One region of the Mesorhizobium sp. P3_A9 genome, then DNA from elsewhere that is predicted to be linked to it. Evidence: predicted binding sites of a transcription regulator. Region 1 holds the regulator's gene; each other region holds the start of a gene.
What was found. The regulator PhoB, encoded in region 1, activates phosphate uptake and scavenging genes when phosphate is short. The targets are predictions, from matches to a motif close to TGTCATNNANCTGTCAT.

Region 1 (2,203 bases):
GGCATCACCGACACCGAGGCCCGGGCGATGCTGTGGTCGCCGATCACGCCGCAGACCGACATCGCCTTCGCCGACATCCTCGAGGCAGAGTTCGGCATCCCAGCCACCATGGAGAACGACTGCAACATGATGGCGGTGGCGCTGCGTTGGCGCGATCCCGAGCGCTACCGCGACGACTTCATCGCCATCCTTCTGTCGCACGGCATCGGCATGGGCCTGGTGCTGAAGGGCGAGCTGTTCACCGGTACCCATTCCTCGGGCGGCGAGTTCGGCCACATGATCCATCGGCCAGGCGGCGCGCTCTGCCGCTGCGGACGCCGCGGCTGCGTCGAGGCCTATGCCGGCAACTACGCCATCTGGCGCAACGCCAGGCAGCTCAGCGAGGACACCGAGCCGGTCGCCGATGTCAGCGACGCGCAGATGCGGGCACTGGCCGCGACGGCACGGGAACGCGACGGGCCCGAGCGCGAAGCCTACCGCAAGGCCGGTGAGGCGCTCGGCTACGCCCTCGGCAGCCTGTTCGCGCTGATCGACCCCGCACCCGTCGCGATGGTCGGCGTCAGCGCCGCCGCCTTCGACCTGATCGAGCCGGCATTGCGCGAGGCCATCGCCCAGACGGCCGGCGGCCAGCACTCGAAATCGATTTCCTTCGACACCGAACCGAACGAACTGCCGCTGATCCGCGAAGGCTGCGCCATGCGCGCCCTGACCTTCGTCGACCAGGAGATTTTCGCGCCGGGCGTGCAGGCGAGAGCTGGCACCGGCAAGAACGTTGCCTGAATCAGGTCCCGCTCAATCTTCCCTGATCGCGTAGCCCGCGCCACGAATGGTTCTGATGACATCGGGCATGCGGCCATTGTTGACCGCCTTGCGCAGGCGGCCGACATGCACGTCCACCGTACGCTCGTCGATATAGATCGTCTCGCCCCAGACATTGTCGAGCAACTGGCTGCGCGAGAAGACGCGGCCGGGATGGCGCATCATGAATTCGAGCAGGCGGAACTCGGTCGGCCCGAGCCGGATCTCGCTCTTCTTGCGATAGACCCGGTGCGATTCACGGTCGAGCACGATGTCGCCGACCTTGAGCACGCTGGACAGGACTTCCGGCTTGGCGCGGCGCAGCAGCGCCTTGACGCGAGCCATGAATTCCGGCGTCGAGAACGGCTTGACCAGATAGTCGTCGGCGCCGGTCGAGAGCCCACGGACGCGGTCGCTTTCTTCGCCCCGCGCGGTCAGCATGATGATCGGCAGCCGCTCGGTCTCGGGCCGCATCCGCAGGCGCCGGCAGAGTTCGATGCCGGACACCGCCGGCACCATCCAGTCGAGCACCAGAAGGTCGGGCACGTTCTCCTGCAAGCGGATCTCAGCCTCGTCGCCGCGCGGCACCACCTCCACCTGGTAGCCTTCGGATTCAAGATTGTAACGGAGCAGCACCCCCAGCGGCTCCTCATCCTCCACCACCATGATGCGTGGCGCGATCATTGATTGGTCACCTCTTGCGTCAGGCCGCGGGCGCCGACATCGCCGTCTCGTCCTGCTTGGGACGATTGGCGGGCAACTGCGTGCCGGTCAGGACATAGTAGGCGTTTTCGGCGATGTTGGTCACGTGGTCGCCGATGCGTTCGAGATTCTTGGCGCAGAACAGCAGATGGGTGCAAGCCGTGATGTTGCGCGGATCTTCCATCATGTAGGTCAGCAGTTCGCGGAAGACGGAGGTGTATTTGACGTCGATGCGTTCGTCGTCGGCGCGCAGCTTCGCCAGTGCGGCGGCATCGCGCGCCGCATACTCCTCGATCACGCCCTGCACCTGGATCAGCACCAGCTGCGCCATGGCGTCGATGGAATGCGACAGGTCGCGCGGCGTGGCGCTGAGACCAACGGTGCCGACACGCTTGGCGATGTTCTTGGCAAGATCGCCAATGCGTTCGAGATCGCCGGCCATGCGGATCGAGCCGACGACGTGGCGCAGATCGTCGGCCATCGGCTGGCGCTTGGCGATCAGCGTGATGGCGCGATCGTCGAGTTCGCGCTGGCGCGCATCCATGATGGCGTCGTCGGAGACCACGCGCTGTGCCAGTGCGTTGTCGGAATTCAGCAGCGCCTTGGTGGCGCCGCCGACCATCGAGCCAGCGAGATCGCCCATGTCGCTGATCAGCCTGCTGATCTGTCCGAGATCCTCGTCGAAGGCTGCGACTGTGTGTTC
Region 2 (2,203 bases), on a different contig from region 1:
CGACATTGCTTCCCATTTCTCGGACAGGTTGTTGTGGTCGTTCGGCGCGCCATTGTGCAGGCCGAAGCGATTAAGCTGCGCATTGTCGTTGATGTCGATGAACGGCGTCAGCTTGGCCGGCGTCACCGACGGATCGAGCACGCCCTTGGGAGCGACCGGCTTGTCGGCGGCATCGAAGGCGCCGCCGGCAATGTCGGTCGCGGCTGAAAAGTCGACGACGAAGATCTGGCGCAGCAGCGAGGTGTCGCCCTTCAGGCCCTGGCCGTTGCCGCTGTCGCGCGCCAGCATCAGGAAGGATGTGTCCGACAGCGCCACGATCTCGCTTTGCGCGGCGATCTTGGTCTTGCCCTTGGCGTCCTTGAACACCGGCAGCGGCACGACATATTCATGCGCCAGCTTGAGATGGGCGAGGTCGGAGGTGTCATAGACCAGCGCCCGCGTGTTCTGCCGGGTCGAAGCGGAATCGCCGCCATCCTGCCTGGTCGCCGACTGCAACACGGCGATCAGGAACTTGCCGTCCGGCGTCATCGCCATGCCTTCGAGACCCTGGTTGTTCTGGCGGCCGGTCTCGGGATCCTTCGGATCGGGTTCGGCAGCACCTGGACCGGGATTGTCCGAGGAGAAGTTTGGCGCGCCCTTGCGCGTCGGCACCAGGGCTGCCGGCGGCTGGGTCGCCGACAGCAGGCGGCCCTCTGCGGAGAATCGGTAGATGTTGGGGCCATATTCGTCGGAGATGAACATCGAGCCGTCGGGCAGCCGCACGATCGCCTCGTTGTCGAGGGCGAGCTTGCCATTGGTGGCGGCGGGCAGCATCGGCATGTCGCCGGCGGCGCCACGCACATCCGACAGCGGATCGAGGCCGGTGGCATCAGCGCCCTTGTCGTCGGTCAAAAGCATGGTGTCGGCAAGCGTCGCCTTGACTGCAGTCTGTTCCTGGCCGGCGGTGCCTGGTGCCGCCGGGGTGAACTCGATGCCGATGGTGTTGAGGCGTGGCCGGTAATCGGTGGTGCCGGCGACATTGTAGCCGCGATCCGGCAGCAGCCAGAGCGACCCTTTGTAGGTGCCCGCATCATGCGTCCAGCTTGATGTGTCGATCGCCATGCCGGAACCCGAGCCGAAGGTCTCGCCGAACTTGTCGCGCTGGGCGGCCGGGATGCGGCCGACGCCGACTAGACCCTTGTTGACGAGGACGGTCGCGGTGCTGTCGGCAAGCGCGGGAGTGAAGGCGGTGAACAAGGCCAGCGCGACGCCGAGCGAGGCGGTTCGGTACGGATGTTTCATGGATATCCTCTTGAGACGGATGTGCCGGAGCGGCCGAAGATCGAAAATCTGAAAGAGGCGGCACATCGATGATGCCGCGCGCCGCCCTCCAAAAAGCGGTCTAAGGCGCGAACATGATGCTTGCGTGACAGTGCGGGATGCCCGCCTGCCGGCTTGTTCACCGGCCGATAACAACACACGCTCGAGCGAAGGAATTGATGGTACCTCGCACATGCGTTCGGGTGTCCAAGCACAGCACTAGACACTTATGTCCAGTGCGTATATGGTGCCCGCCTAGGACAGACCGGGAGGGAAGCCTTGAAGCCGCATTATCGCGCAGTGGTTATCGGGGGTGGGGTGGTCGGCGCCTCGGTGCTCTACCACCTGACGCGGTTCGGCTGGTCTGACGTGGCGCTGATCGAGCGCGCCGAACTGACAGCCGGTTCGACCTGGCATGCGGCAGCGGGTTTCCATGCGCTCAACGCCGATCCCAACGTCGCGGCGCTGCAGGATTACACCATCAATCTCTACCGCGAGATCGAGGCCGAATCCGGCCAAGACATCGGCCTGCACATGACCGGCGGCGTCAACATCGCCAGCGATCCCCAGCGCTGGGAGTGGCTGAAATCGGCGTGGGCGGTGTTCCAGTCGGTCGGCATCGAGACCGCCAGGCTGGTGACTCCGGAAGAGATCAAACAGATCTGCCCGATCGTCGACGTCGCCGGTGTGCTGGGCGGCCTGCACGATTCCAACGAAGGCCATCTCGACCCCTACGGCACGACACATGCCTATGCGGGCGCCGCGAAGAAACGCGGGGCCGACATCATCCTGCGCAATCGGGTGGTCGAGCTGAAGGCGCGCGCGGACGGCCATTGGGACGTCGTCACCGAGCAGGGCACCATCGTTGCCGAGCATGTCGTCAATGCCGGCGGCTTGTGGGCAA
Region 3 (2,203 bases), on a different contig from region 1:
CAGCGCCGACGCATTTCCCGATCAATGAGCCGAAGGAAATGAGCTGGAGCTTCACAGGTCCGATCGGGACCTATGACAAGGGCCAGCTGCAGCGCGGCCTGAAGGTCTACAAGGAAGTCTGCTCGGCCTGCCATTCGATGAACCTGGTGGCGTTCCGGACACTCGAGGGCCCAACGGGCCTCGGCTATTCGGATGCCCAGATCAAGTCGCTGGCGGCGACCTACACGATCCATGACGGCCCCAACGATGCCGGCGACATGTTCGATCGTCCCGGCAAGCCGTCGGACTATTTCCCGGCACCATTCCCGAACACGGAAGCGGCCGCGGCCGCCAATGGCGGCGCCGCTCCGCCCGACATGTCGCTGCTGGCCAAGGCGCGCGGCGTCGAGCGCGGCTTTCCGCAGTTCGTCTTCGACATCTTCACCCAATATGACGCTGGCGGCCCCGACTACATCCATTCGCTGCTGACCGGCTACGACCAGACGCCGCCGGCCGGAATGGTCATCCCCGAGGGCACGCACTACAACCCATACTTCATGTCTGGCGTGTCGTTAAAAATGCCCAAGCCGCTCTCCGACGGCCAGGTGACCTATGATGACGGCGCACCACAGACGGTCGACCAGTATTCCCGCGACATATCCGCCTTCCTGATGTGGGCGGCCGAGCCGCACATGGAAGCCCGCAAGCATACCGGCATCAACGTGCTGTTTTTCCTGCTGGTGTTCGGTGCGCTGGTCTACCTCGTCAAGCGGAAGGTGTGGGAAGGCGTGGCGCACTAAGGCCTGCCGATATTCTGGTGAGGCCGGTCTGCAAACAATGGTTTCCTGCGCTTCCGGTGCTCACGTACTTTAAGTACGCTCCGCTCCGGTTCTCGGAAACCATCGTTTTCGACTCGGCCTGACCTGAATCTCTAGAGGCCTCAAGCCGTTCTGAAGCCAATACGATCATGCAAGGGCGCCGAGAGGCGCCCTTTTTGATACCAAGGGGCGGTGATGTCACATGGCCGTCATCGCCCATAGCGATCCTGCGTCATTCCTACCAAAGGATCGCTCCTATGAAGAAATATGCATCGCTGGCGGCTGGTCTGCTGCTGCTGGTCATCGGCTCCGCCGCCCAGGCCGAGGACGCCAAGCCCTTCGTCACCAACAAGGACGTGGATCTGACGATGATCCTGCCGCCGCCGCCGGCAAACGATTCGGCGCAGACCAAGGCCGAGCTCGGCGAGGTGCTGGCGCTGCAAGTGACGCGCACGCCCGAGATGGTGGCCAGCGCCGTTGCCGATTCCGAGGAGAATGTCTGGCGCTTCGCCAATGRCATGGGCCCGAATTTCAACAAGGAGAAGCTGCCGAAGTTCAGCGCCTTTTTCGATCGCGTCGAGACCGAAGGTGCTGTCGTCGATCCGGCCAAGGATGTCTGGAAGCGTCCGCGTCCGCACCAGCTCAGCGATCTCGTCAAGCCGGCGGTCAAGCTGTCGAGCTCCGGTTCCTGGCCGTCCGGCCATGCCACCGTTGGCACCATGATGGGCATTATCCTGGCCGACATGGTGCCGGAGAAGCGCGCCGAGATCATGGCGCGCGCGGCCGAATATGCCCACAACCGTGAGGTTGACGGTATCCACTATGCGTCCGACGTCGAGATGGGCAAGATTTCCGGCAGCGTCATTGCCGCGATCCTGCTCAACCGGGACGACTTCAAGGCCGAATATGAAGTGGCCAGGGCCGAGCTTCGTTCCGATCTCGGCATGTAAGTCCTAGAGCGCGTCGCGTCGAAGCGGATTCACGCGACGCGCTTGGGTGCTTCTCTGCGCGCCAGCAGGGACGTCAGGACCCAAGGGACTGAAGCCGGCAACAGCTTATTGCGTCGACACTTGCACCGATATCGGAAAGGCGAAGTACAGGTTGCAGGCAACAAGCTCGATACCTCGTTTTCCCTTGCGAGAGAGAGGCTCGGGCGCTTCAACGGCAACAGTTGCGCTGCCTTTGCCCTTCGCCTGCAGTGCGACGAGAGCATCATAGACTTCGCGACGCTCGCGGACGGATGCCTGCTTCGGATTTTCAGGGTAATAAACCGGGATCGTCAAAATCAGATAGTCCATCCGACAGCGCGGCGCCGAAATCGCGACTGCCTTCCTGCGCAGAGCGATCTCGAACGCGCCGGTCCGTTCGTCGAATCCAGTGATCCATTGTCGGCGCGTATGCAATTG
Region 4 (2,203 bases), on a different contig from region 1:
GCCTGGCCAGCAAAACCGTTTTCCGCCGTCAGCGGCCCCTGGCCAAAGACGATCGGCAGCCAGTCGACCGTGCCGTCCTCGGCGAATTTGGCGACATGCAGTGTGCCGTCGTCGAGCAGGTCCTTGTTGGCGGCAGGGTCGTTGGCGTTGAACGTGCCCTTGGTGACGAACTTGTAGGCATAGTCGAAGCGCTCGTCGTCGCCGAGATAGAAGACGACGCGGCCGTCCTTGGCGACGATCGATTCGGCGCCCTCATGCTTGAAGCGGCCCATGGCGGTGCGCTTCCTCGGCGTCGAGGTCGGATCGTTGACGTCGACCTCGACGATCCAGCCGAAGCGATTGGCCTCGTTCGGCTCCCTGGCGAGGTTGAAGCGGTCGTAATGCGCGCCCCATTCATAGGCGCCTTCCGGAATGCCGAGGCGCTTGTAGTTGGCGGCTTCCTTGTGGCCTTCCGGCAGTTCGCCGGAGAAATAACCGTGGATGTTCTCCTCGGCCATCACATAGGTGCCCCACGGCGTGACGCCGCCGGCGCAGTTGTTGAAAGTGCCGAAGACTTTCGTGCCGGACGGATCGGCATTGGTCTTGACGCGGTCGTGGCCGGCGACCGGACCGGACAGCGCCATTTCGGTGGTCGAGGTGATGCGGCGGTTGAGCTTGCCGTCACGCACCACTTGCCATTTGCCAGACACCTTGCGGATCTCGACGATGGTGCCGCCATGCGCCGCCATTTCGACATCGACCTGCTCCTTCGAGAGCGGCGCGACCTCGGCCTTCTTCTTCCCGTCCTTCTCGACGATCGAAACAATGCCCGGGAACATCAGATGCGGGTTCGTGTATTCGTGGTTGACCACCAGCAGGCCGTGCTCGGCCGAGCCGTCGATCGCGATGTAGCCGACATAGTCGTTGTTGTAGCCGAACTGCCTGGCCTGCGCCTGCGCCGACTGCTTGGTCGGATCGAACTCCGGTGAATCGGCAAACAGCGGATCGCCCCAGCGCAGCAGCACGTCGGCATCATAGCCCGGCGCGACATGGTGCTTGTCGTCGATGCCGGCCTGGAGCTCGTCGAATTTGAAGGCTGAGCCTTCCGCGGCGCGGGCATCGTCTGCCGCGATCATGGCCAGCGGGCTGACGGTGGCGGCGATCGCTGAGACGGCGAGCGATCCCTTCAGGAAACCCCGGCGCGAGAACCGCGCGGCGATGATTTCGCCCATGGTGCGGTTGTCGGTGGGGTTGACGGCCGGTCCTTCGTTTTCCTCGAGCAGGCTGGTGCGGAATCGGGCGTCGGGGGAACGATGTTCGGTCATCAGGGCCTCTGGCTTTGGAGTGGCTGGAGCTTGTTGCCTGTTCGACCCCTTACGCCAGGCCGATCACATTTTCGTGACATCATACAAGCTCCAATGCTGGGAGCGAGGCGACTCACTCACCCGAACATCAGACTTTGGTCCAATCTTGCGTTGGCAAAGGTCCTGGAGGACAACCGCAACGGTCGGAGGTCGCTTCCGGTCACCACATCTTTCGGCGATGTTGTTGGTTGCAACGTTGGGGTGGGCGCGCCGGCTCAATCGACGGAGATCAGGGATGCACGGATCGATCACGGCCCGTTGTCGCCGGCTGACGCTTGTTTCGGCGGCTGCTCTGGCGCTGACCACCATCCCCTATCGAATTTCCCTGCACGGCTCCGCCCCCGGAATCGACGCTGCCACCGCGCAGGCCGCCAAGGGCGGCAATGGCGGCGGCAACAACGGCAATGGAAACGGCAACGGTGGCGGCAACGGCAGCAACGGTAACGGCGGCGGCAATAGCGGTAACGGTGGTAACAGCGGCAATAGCAGCGGCGGCAATAGCGGCAACGGAAACGGCGGCAATAGCGGCAATGGAAATGGCGGTAACAGCGGCGGCGGCAATAGTGGCAACGGCAATGGAAACGGCGGCAATTCCGGAACAGATGGCGACGGCTCGGGATCCAGCAATGGCCAAAGCGACAAAGGCGCCAGCCATGTCAACACCACGACCGGTGACAAGGTCGACGTGACCGGCAACAAGATCACGGTCACGCACCCCGACGGCATCGTCGAGAAGGTCGATAGCGGCCGGTTCAAGATGCAGGATGCGCTGGGCCGCACAATCATCGACCGCCGGGCCACGCCGGCCGATGTCAGCCGTCTGAAGGCTATGTGAGGCTGGTCAACAGGCAACGACCAGC

Region 2: the regulator PhoB is predicted to act here: its motif matches at 1,395-1,411, upstream of AC1DX0_RS09455 (esterase-like activity of phytase family protein).
Region 3: the regulator PhoB is predicted to act here: its motif matches at 994-1,010, upstream of AC1DX0_RS29220 (acid phosphatase).
Region 4: the regulator PhoB is predicted to act here: its motif matches at 1,367-1,383, upstream of AC1DX0_RS05065 (PhoX family protein).

Annotation. Positions count from the first base shown of each region.
Region 1 covers NZ_JBFUGJ010000236.1:5,575-7,777, forward strand. The annotation lists gene AC1DX0_RS25045 (ROK family protein) at 1-780, shown strand, start outside; gene phoB (phosphate regulon transcriptional regulator PhoB) at 793-1,482, opposite strand; gene phoU (phosphate signaling complex protein PhoU) at 1,502-2,203, opposite strand, start outside.
Region 2 covers NZ_JBFUGJ010000041.1:3,789-5,991, reverse strand. The annotation lists gene AC1DX0_RS09455 (esterase-like activity of phytase family protein) at 1-1,281, opposite strand, end outside; gene AC1DX0_RS09450 (GcvT family protein) at 1,579-2,203, shown strand, end outside.
Region 3 covers NZ_JBFUGJ010000343.1:1,730-3,932, forward strand. The annotation lists gene AC1DX0_RS29215 (cytochrome c1) at 1-779, shown strand, start outside; gene AC1DX0_RS29220 (acid phosphatase) at 1,055-1,747, shown strand; gene AC1DX0_RS29225 (hypothetical protein) at 1,853-2,203, opposite strand, start outside.
Region 4 covers NZ_JBFUGJ010000016.1:23,435-25,637, forward strand. The annotation lists gene AC1DX0_RS05065 (PhoX family protein) at 1-1,304, opposite strand, end outside; gene AC1DX0_RS05070 (hypothetical protein) at 1,579-2,178, shown strand.